DNA from 3 places in the Microbulbifer spongiae genome. Region 2 is predicted to be linked to each of the others. Evidence: predicted binding sites of a transcription regulator. Region 2 holds the regulator's gene; each other region holds the start of a gene.
The links. The regulator PhoB, encoded in region 2, activates phosphate uptake and scavenging genes when phosphate is short. The targets are predictions, from matches to a motif close to TGTCATAAANNTGTAACA.
Positions count from the first base shown of each region.

Region 1: the regulator PhoB is predicted to act here: its motif matches at 1,626-1,643, upstream of M8T91_RS02660 (PhoX family protein).
Region 3: the regulator PhoB is predicted to act here: its motif matches at 1,334-1,351, upstream of M8T91_RS04145 (substrate-binding domain-containing protein).

Region 1 covers NZ_CP098023.1:673,552-676,832, reverse strand. Annotated here, with positions in the region: gene M8T91_RS02665 (TonB-dependent receptor) at 1-1,534, opposite strand, end outside; gene M8T91_RS02660 (PhoX family protein) at 1,803-3,281, shown strand, end outside.
Region 2 covers NZ_CP098023.1:4,344,858-4,348,138, reverse strand. Annotated here, with positions in the region: gene M8T91_RS18075 (chorismate--pyruvate lyase family protein) at 1-539, shown strand, start outside; gene ubiA (4-hydroxybenzoate octaprenyltransferase) at 575-1,417, shown strand; gene phoB (phosphate regulon transcriptional regulator PhoB) at 1,526-2,230, shown strand; gene phoR (phosphate regulon sensor histidine kinase PhoR) at 2,368-3,281, shown strand, end outside.
Region 3 covers NZ_CP098023.1:1,005,053-1,008,333, forward strand. Annotated here, with positions in the region: gene M8T91_RS04145 (substrate-binding domain-containing protein) at 1-1,294, opposite strand, end outside; gene M8T91_RS04150 (16S rRNA (uracil(1498)-N(3))-methyltransferase) at 1,584-2,330, opposite strand; gene M8T91_RS04155 (6-carboxytetrahydropterin synthase) at 2,357-3,202, opposite strand.

The DNA.
Region 1 (3,281 bases), 760 kb from region 2:
CCAGCGCAAAGTCGGCGAGATTGTTGTTGATAAAACGATTGAGGCTGCCGGCATTGATGCCCGGACCAAATGTATCCAGATGGTAATCAATGTTGTTGCGGGCAAAGTCAGCCAGGGTGTAATCGCCTGCGAAACCTTCGTAAATAGTTGCGTTCAAATCCCCTTGTTTTTTCCGCTGGCGCTCGTGCAGGCCAAATTGTATGGTGGACGGATTACCGGCCCATTCAAATTCGCGACTAAAATCCAGGCGCAGGCTCAGTTCTCCGTCCTCGGTGTCATTGTCCTCAATGACCAGTTCATCCAACTGGTAGCTGGCCGGGTCCAACACTTTTTCCAGCCCTTTACTGTCCACGGCCATACGCGGGGTTTTACCGGCTTCCACGTACCCCAGACGCAAGGGCTCCAGAACGAAAGTGGTATCGCGGCGATGGGGTTCGGTTTCCTCTGCGTGAGAGTACCCCAGGGCAAAAGAGAAATTCCAAAGGTCAAAATAGTGTTCACCACCGAAAACCACAGAGAGAATTTCCTGTTGTTCCCGACGATCCTTGAGGGATTTTTCCAGCGCTGCCTCTTCCCACTCTGCCGAATTATCCGAGATACTTTCCGGCACATCCCGTTGCGCATCCAGTTTCCAGGAATTGCGCTGGCGAATCTCTTCATCTGCAAAGTCTGAATAGAGGCTGTGCAGGTAGAGGCTGGCATCGCTGCCGAGATCCAAATCAAAATTGGCCGCAATGCCGGTACGTTCACGTGTGATAGTGTAATCGCGCTGTTCAATCTCTCTGGCACCAATCCCGGTGCTGCCGTCCACGGCGGTAAAATGCTCCCAGCGACCATCGGTTTCGATATTCTCCGAACCGAAATGGCGTTTCTGATGACTGGCGGCCAGGGCCACACCCAATCTCCTGTCACCAGACAAGGCAAATACATGGGTCATGCTCGCGGCAAGTTTGGGACTGTTTTCTTCCTGAAGACTGCTGTAGCTGTTCTCTGCACTGAATTTGTATTGGCTGTCATCGTAATCCAGGGCATTGAGGCTCTTGATTTCGATGGCCCCTCCAATCGAATCGGCGCTCATATCCGGGGTCAGGGTCTTGAAGACTTCCAGGCTGGCGAGCAGATCCGAGGGGATAACATCCAGGGCCACCGCACGACTGTCCGTTTCTGGTGCCGGCAGGCTTATCCCATTGATCGTCGAGGCATTCAGGTTGGGGTCTATTCCGCGCACACCCACAAAGCGCCCTTCGCCTTGGTCGCGGGCAATAAACACGCCGGGCATTCTCTGCAGTGCCTCGGTCACATTGGCATCCGGCAGTTCCCCGATCGCATCGGAGGTCTGTACCGCCACCACTTTGTTGGCGTTGCGCTGGCGCTCCAGATCACTGCGTGCATTGCTGGCCTGGGCGGTGACCACTACCGTCTCCATGGCCTGTGGCCCGTCTTGCTGCGCAACCGCACCTGTTGTATGCATGGCCACAGCGAGCGCCATCAAAGGCATATCCAGCCGCCGCAAACACTGGCTGTTATCTTTCATCACATCCCCACTCCCGTTTTGCCGGTGGCGTCTTTTAGCGCAGCGCAGAGTAAGTGGTGACTATGACTGTTGCGTGACGTTTTTTTTAAGGTGTCATTAATCTTTCAAAATTGACCGCTAATCTCCCTATGGAAACCTGAAGCCTTTGTGGATCAGCTCTGGCCATGACACGGGCACAACCACCCGGTGTCCGGCCTGTCAAACCGTACCGCAGAGATTCACCAAGGCGGTTGATCGCACCTATCAACGCCCTCTACCGGAGCAGAATGTGAGCCACCACCCCAAACACCCCCCTCGACGCACCCTGCTGAAAGCCCTGGGTACCACAGCAGCTGCCGGAGCCGCCGGCAAACTCATGCTGTTGCCCGGCTGCAGCAGCGAGGAGAAAAAAAACCACAGGGAGAACCTCTCTTTTACGGAAATTCCCCACGCCCTGGATTCGCAACATCACCTGCCAGAGGGATACCGCGCCGACCTGCTACTGCGCTGGGGAGACCCCATCACCGAGACGGATATCCCTTTTCACCCGGAAAAGCTGGACAGCAAAAGCCAGCAGCAGCGCTTTGGCTACAACAATGACTTTATCGCTTTTATGCCCCTGGCCCCGAATGCCCCCCCGAACCGGGGGGATATGCACGCCCGCAGCCGCAACAGCACGCGCGGGCTGTTGTGTGTAAATCACGAATACACCCAACCCCACCTGATGTTTCCCGGCTACAATGATGAATTCAGTGCCACTCGCGGTGTCAGTGGCGCCCATGTAGCGGTGGAGCAGGCCGCCTGTGGTCACTCGGTTGTGGAAATCGAACGCGGCCCGGATGGCTGGCAGATACACTTAGACAGCCCCTACAACCGGCGGATTACCGCAGCCACAGCGATGGAAATCCGCGGCCCGGCTGCCGGAGACAGGCGACTGCGCACGGCAGAAGACCCCACAGGCAGACGGGTGCTGGGCACCATCGGCAACTGCGCGGGCGGCAAAACCCCCTGGGGGACAGTACTGATCGCGGAAGAGGGATTTGGCAGTGCCTTTCAAGGGGACCCCGAAAAAATAGAAGACCCCCGCGAGGCGCGCAATCATCACAACTTTGGTATCGCCCCCTCGAACCGCAACTGGGGAAACTATGATCGCCGCTTCGATATCCAGGTGGAGCCCAACGAACCCAACCGCTTTGGCTGGATGGTGGAATACGACCCTTACAATCCAGCATCCAGGCCACGCAAGCTCACGGCCCTGGGGCGTTTTGAGCACGAGGGATTTACCCTGGTGTGCAAGCCTGGCCAGGCGGTGGTGGCCTACGGTGGCGACGATGACGAACACCAGTTCGTGTACCGTTTTATCTCCCGGGGCATTTATCGACCCGAGGACAATGTCGGCAACAGGGAACTGCTGACCGAAGGCACACTCTATGCTGCAAGGTTTGCAGACAATGGCCAGGGGGAATGGCTGGCTTTGCGCTACGGACAGGGGCCGCTCACGGAAGAGCACGGATTTCGCAACCAGGCCGATGTTCTGATCGACGCGCGCCGCGCCGCTGCTCTACTGGGCGCCACCCCCATGGATCGCCCCGAGGACGTGGAGACCAACCCCCATAATGACTGCACCTACGTAATGCTGACCAAAAACAAACAGCGCCGCAAGAACGATATCGATGCCGCCAACCCCCGTGCGCACAACACCCGCGGCCACGTCCTGGAAATTGCACCGCCGGGCACCAGCGGCAACCGCGACCACACCAGCGATGAC
Region 2 (3,281 bases):
CTCAGCCCCCACAGGTGCTGTTGCCCTGGCTGGAATACCCCGGTTCGCTCACTGCCGCACTCAAACGACTGAGCCGGGGGGATTTTCGCGTGCAGGTATTGAGCCAGTGCTGGCAACTACCCCATGCGGAGGAGTGCCGCGCACTCAATTTGCGTACACACAGCCGAGCGCTAGTGCGCGAAGTGCTGTTGTACGGTCTCGGCCACCCCTGGGTCTTTGCACGCAGCATCCTGCCTTTGCGCAGTCTGCAGGGCAAATCCCGCAACCTGCGCAGTCTGGACAATCGGCCGCTGGGGGAATTGCTGTTCAGCGAGCCCGGCATTCGCCGTGGCAATATGGAGTTCAACCACCTGACACGCAACCCCTGCCTGCAACTGGCAGCACTCGATAGGGAGAGTGACAATGCCTGGGGGCGCCGCTCCACATTCTGGCTGCGGGACAAGCCACTGCTGGTAGCCGAGACTTTTCTCTCGAGCTTCCGGCCCGACGGGCCGCCCAGCGGGGCCACCGCATCCAACGACAGAGAGAATCCGCCTTGATCAGCGAATATCTTGCACGGCGCTGGCCCGCTGTGATGCCCTACTGGCAGCTGGCACGTATGCACAAGCCCATTGGTATACTGCTACTGCTGTGGCCCACCTGGTCCGCGCTGTGGCTGGCCGCCGGCGGTTGGCCTGGATTGCACCTGTCAGCCGTGTTTACGCTCGGGGTGATCCTGATGCGCGCAGCTGGCTGTGCGGTCAACGACTTCGCCGATCGTGAAATTGATCGCCATGTGAAACGCACAGCGGGGCGTCCGCTCGCCACCGGCAGTATCTCCCCCCGTGCGGCTCTGGGGCTATTCGCCGGACTCAGCGCTGTGGCTTTCGGGTTGGTGCTGACTACCAACACACTCACGATAACCCTGTCGCTGCCGGCCCTGGGGCTCGCTTTTTGCTACCCCTTTGCCAAGCGTCACACCCATCTGCCGCAGGTAGTCCTGGGGGCCGCTTTCAGTATGGGTATCCCCATGGCTTTTGCCGCGGTCAGCGGCGAAATCCCCCCCCAGGCATGGCTGTTGTACACAGCAAACCTGTTGTGGACCCTGTGCTACGACACCTTCTACGCGATGGTGGACCGCGACGACGATCTGAAAATCGGGGTGAAATCCACAGCAATCCTGTTTGGCGACATGGATAGGGGTTTGACTGCAACCCTGCAGCTATTGGTATTGATCGCTCTTTTGTTCCTCGGTCAGCGCTTTGGATTGGGCACCGTCTATTATTTGGGTTTGGTCGCTGTGGCGATACTCTTCACCTACCAGCAGTGGCTGATTCGCAAGCGGGAGCGGGATGCCTGTTTTCAGGCTTTTCTCAACAATAACTGGGTGGGTTTGGCTATTTTCATGGGTATATCAATGCAATACCTGCTGAATTAGCCCAGCATTGGGAGCCTGGGGGCGATCGTCATATATTTGTCATACTATTCCCGTTTAATCCCCGGCGGTGATGGGAAATCCTGACAACAGAGCGGAAATAGCAGACAAATGCATAGTAAAACGATCCTGATTGTCGATGATGAGGCCGCGGTGCGCGATATGCTGCGGGTGGCACTGGAAATGGCGGATTACCGTTGTCTGGAGGCGGAGAATGCGCGCGAGGCCCACGCTCTGGTTATCGACGAAAAGCCGGACTTGATTCTGCTGGACTGGATGCTGCCGGATGTGTCCGGGGTGGAACTGGCCCGGCGTCTCAAGCGCGACGAACTGACCACTGCCGTGCCCATTATCATGCTCACCGCGAAAGGCGAGGAAGATAATAAAATCAAAGGGCTAGAGACCGGCGCGGACGACTATATTACCAAGCCCTTCTCCCCCCGCGAACTGGTGGCCAGACTGAAAGCGGTGTTGCGCCGCGCTGGCCCGGCCACTCCCGAGGACCCCCTCAGCGCCGGGCATCTGGTACTGGACCCTCTCAGTCACAGGGTCACCATCAAGGGCCAACCGGTCGATATGGGCCCCACCGAATTCCGCCTCCTTACTTTCTTCCTCTCCCACCAGGAGCGCGCCTATACCCGCACCCAGCTGCTCGACCATGTCTGGGGTGGTAATGTCTATGTGGAGGAGCGCACCGTGGACGTACATATCCGCCGCTTGCGCAAGGCCCTAGCACTGGACCGCCACGACCGCTATATCCAGACGGTGCGGGGCACCGGCTATCGATTTTCTGTGCAAACTGTTGAAAAAGTGTGACAATTTCACCGGGCAGACACTGGTGCCCGCGGAATCCCCACCGATACGCCCATTGCTCAGCGGGCGGATTTCCAGAGGTGATTCAGTTGGGGAGGAAACGATCCCCCCTGTTGTCCGTTTGGTAACACGACTTGGCTATGTTTGATCGCAGTATTGGCGAGTTTTCGCGTTTTGTCCTTATTGCCCTGGGCTGCATCATCCTCGGTTTCATCTGGGGCAACTGGTCGATTGCCCTGATCGCGGGCCTGGCTGTCTATCTGGTATCGCTGTTGTGGCAGCAGCATCGCTTCAATCGCTGGCTGGCCGGTGGCCGGCGCGGCCCGTCGCCCTCCACCTTTGGCATCTGGGGGGAGATCTACGACGATTTCTACCGTATACAGCGCCGCCACCGCCGTGAAAGACAGAAATTGCACGCCATGTTGCGCCGGGTACAGGACAGCACCAATGCCCTGAGAGAGGGCATAGTGGCGTTGGAGAACGGCGATAATCTGGCTTGGTGGAACCCCGCCGCCGGTGAACTCCTCGGCCTGCAGGCCAGTGATACCGGGCAGTCGCTGGTCAACTTTGTGCGTGACCCCGGCTTTGTCAGTTACATGCACAGCGACGCCAGCGGAGTGCGGGAGCCCCTCACCCTGCCAGCCCCCGGCAACGAGGCCCTCCTACTTCAGCTGGAAGTCACCCGCTACGGCCAGAATGAAGCACTGGTCATTGTTCGCGATATCACCCGCCTGCGCAATCTGGAACAAATGCGCCGCGATTTCGTCGCCAATGTTTCCCATGAACTGCGCACGCCCCTGACCGTGATCACCGGCTACTTGGAAACCCTGCAGGGCAGTGATGTGGCACCGCCACCCTGGCAGCGGCCATTGGCACAAATGGAGGAGCAGGCCGCGCGCATGGCGGCACTCGTCAACGATCTGCTGCTGTTGGCGCGCCTGGAGACCTCTGAGTGCAAGATTGGTGATGTGCCGGTGGATGTAAGCGAACTGATAGGGCGGGTTGCGCGGGAGGCGCGCAGTTTTAGCGGCGGTCGCCACAAGGTCTTGGTACA
Region 3 (3,281 bases), 1.1 Mb from region 2:
CGACAGGAAGGTAGGCTCCAAACCCCTGTACCGGTGCTGTGTTGACCTGGTGATGGTGCAGGGCGGAGCGAACTGTTAGCGCACGCAGTTTGGACAATACAACAGAGCGCTCTGCACTGGCTTTTTCGTCCCCAAAACCGATCAACAATAATTGACGATCACGGTTCTCCGGCTTTTTCATATACTTCGCCAGCCTCTGGATATCCTGTTGGGCTTTATTGTCCAGAGTGGCGTTGCCCTCTGCAAAGCGAAAATTGATACTCAGGCGTTCCGCATGTTGGGTTAATGCAAGGTAATCTTCAGGGCCTTCCCGCGTGCTTGCTGGCTTGATGCTGATCGGGGTTTGGGAGATAAACCCGGTTGTCTTTACCTGCTCCTGGCCCGCCTCGCTCTGTACAAAGTACAGAAACTCCTCTGCTGCCGGCTTGAGGGAATGCACCGGCGTGTACAGGAACAGGCGGCGAGAGAGAGGGTAGTCTTCGGTTGCGATGGTGAGATGCACCGGGGCTTGGGGCTGGGTGTCCTGATGGGAAACAGCGATGGCTCTGGCATGGCGAATCGATGCCAGCCCGACAAACCCGATACCGTTTAAATCGGCGGCAACCCTGTCGGAGAGCTGATCGTTGGATTCGAATCGTTCCGCATTTTCAATAAGGCTGTAATCCTTGCCAAGAACCAGGGATTTAAACGTGTCCCAGGTGCCGGACTGGTTGTCGCGGGCGTAAACTCGGATGTGGCCGCGGTGCCCACCAACTTGTGACCAATTGCGAATGTCACCGGAGAAAACGGCTGCAATTTGCTGCAAGGTCAAGTGCTTCACTGGATTGTCCGGATGCACAATAATCGCAATTCCATCAATGGCAATTACATGTTCTGCGCGATTGCTGCGCATATCTCCCAACCGGTTTAATAAGACCCGTTCCGCGGCCTTGATGGGCCGGGAGGCCATGGCGATGTCCGCTTGTGATTGTTCCAGCCCTTTGAAACCGGTGCTGGAGCCGTGTGCGGCAATATCAATAAAAACTGCTTGGTTTCCAACATCCGCCTGGATGCGTTGCTCGTTGATTGTGCCCAGGGGTGTGGATCGGATGTTTTGTGCACCCTTTGTGGCTAGGTATTTGCGAATCAGATTGGGTGCCAGTTGAGCCCCAATAGTGTTGGAACCGTGCAGGGTAAATAAGAGACCGTTTGTGTTTGGATCGAAAGCCGGGACTTCCGCTGCGGCCGCGGAGGTCCAGGCCAGCCCGAATGACAGTATCAATGTGTGGCACAAACGATGAAGAAGCGGGTACATAACAGTTTGACCTTAAGGCAGTAAAATGAGGCCGAAAAATATGTCCTCTTTATGACAAAATGATGAAATGTTGATGAATAAATCACAAATATCCCCACTGCGCGCAGTGAGCATGTTGTGGGCTGCTCGGGTGGGGATTATCGGTGGCGTTGTTGAAGAAATGAAGAAATCTTGATTAACAGTATGTCAAAAAGCGCAGTGCAATGCTTCCTAAAAAGGGATTGAACCCTGCGTACCTCTCTTGGCGACAACTCGCAAGCCAATCCGGGAGAGCGGATATCAGTGGAATTCAGCGGGCGGGAAACAGCCGGCTCACCAGTACCGGCAGCACTGTTTCCACTTTGAGAATACGCGGCCCTAAATGCACTGGGTGAAAGCCTGCCTCCTGCAGTTTTTCCACTTCATAGGGGATAAAGCCGCCCTCGGGGCCAATGGCCAGGGTGGTTGTTTCCCCGATATCAATAGGGCAGTACTCACCGGCAACCGGGTGGGCAAGCAGTTTTCGTGAGCCGGCTGCCAGTTCGGGCAGCTCATCCTCCACAAAGGGCTTGAAGCGTTTGCGCAGAATAATGTCCGGCATCCGGGTATCCATCGCCTGTTCCAGTCCCAGCAGGCATTGTCGGTGAATCTTGTCCCGCCCGAGCCAGGGTGTTTGCCAATAAGATTTCTCCACGCGGTAGCTGTTGAGCAGAATCAGCTTTTTCACACCCAGTGCTGTGACATGCTGAATGACACGCTTTAGCATCTTCGGGCGCGGTAACGCCAAAACCAGGGTCAGGGGTAGTGCAGGGGGCGGGGGATATTGTAATTCCACCTTGAGCTCCACACACTGGTCGGTGAGCGTGGTGATTGTTCCAAAACCGATATCGCCATTCAATAGCCCAACGCGCAACCGCTGGCCGGGCTCGACCCTGTGTACCTGGATAATATATTCCAGCCTGCGACCGCTCAGGCGGACAAGTCCGGCGCTGATGAAATCCGTTTCTTGTAAAACAATCAGGTTCAAGATCGACCAGCCTCGAATTGTTGCACTCAATCACTCCGGGTATGCGATGGCACAGCTTACAGCTGTGCAGTGGCGATGGCCCCTTTGCCCAGCCCCTCGTAAGCGCGCACGGTAATTTCCTTGCCCGGTAATTCCGCGGCCAGGGTATTGGCAATATATTGGGCCAGTTGTTCGACGGTGGTATCGCAGTCAATGACTGCACAACAGCGCGAGGGAAGCGTAAGGGTAAAGCGCCCCTGTTGCGCTTGATAGGCAAAGCGCAGGGTTTTTGCACCGCCCGCTGCCTGTAAATCCTCGCGCGTGCCCAGATAAATATCCCTCCAGCGCTGAGCCCATTGCTGCTCCAGTGCTCTGTTGCGTTGTCCCTCGATGAACACCTGGATACGGGAGCGGTGGCCGTGGGCGATGCGCTGGCAGTTGCCCAGGTGCTTTTTCAGTCCGTGACTGTAATGGTAAAAAGCGCCCTCAATCATCTCTGCATCGAAGCAGAGCTTCAATTGATCGACATGGGTCGGGAAAGCGCCCGCCAGTTGCTGCACACTCCAGCTTGCAACCGCCTGTGGGTGAATACTCTTTGTTTCTACCAGTGCGAAAGCCTGTTCCGGGCCGGACACCGATATTTGCTCTCCGCCGGCCAGTGACCAGGTAAGCGATATCTGGCCGCCGTGGTTTGCGAGCTCCAGGTCGGGGGACAGGGTGGGTACCAGAAGGCGGTGGTCAAGCTGGTCATCGAGCCAGTGGCGAAGAGTTTTTTTGACAATACCAAAATCGCACACCATGCCCTGGCTGTCGAGTGCGCCATCCAGGGTGGCATTTGCCAGCCAGGTTTCCCCTACCAGACCGCGCTGCCGGTCCAGGTAGCTGAAATCAATATTGGTTAAATTGTCGACGAACAGGTGCATATCTCACTCTTCGCATGGGCGGGGTGGTAAGCGAGTATTATAACCTGCTGATGGGACTGGAACTCGTGCCTTTATCCCT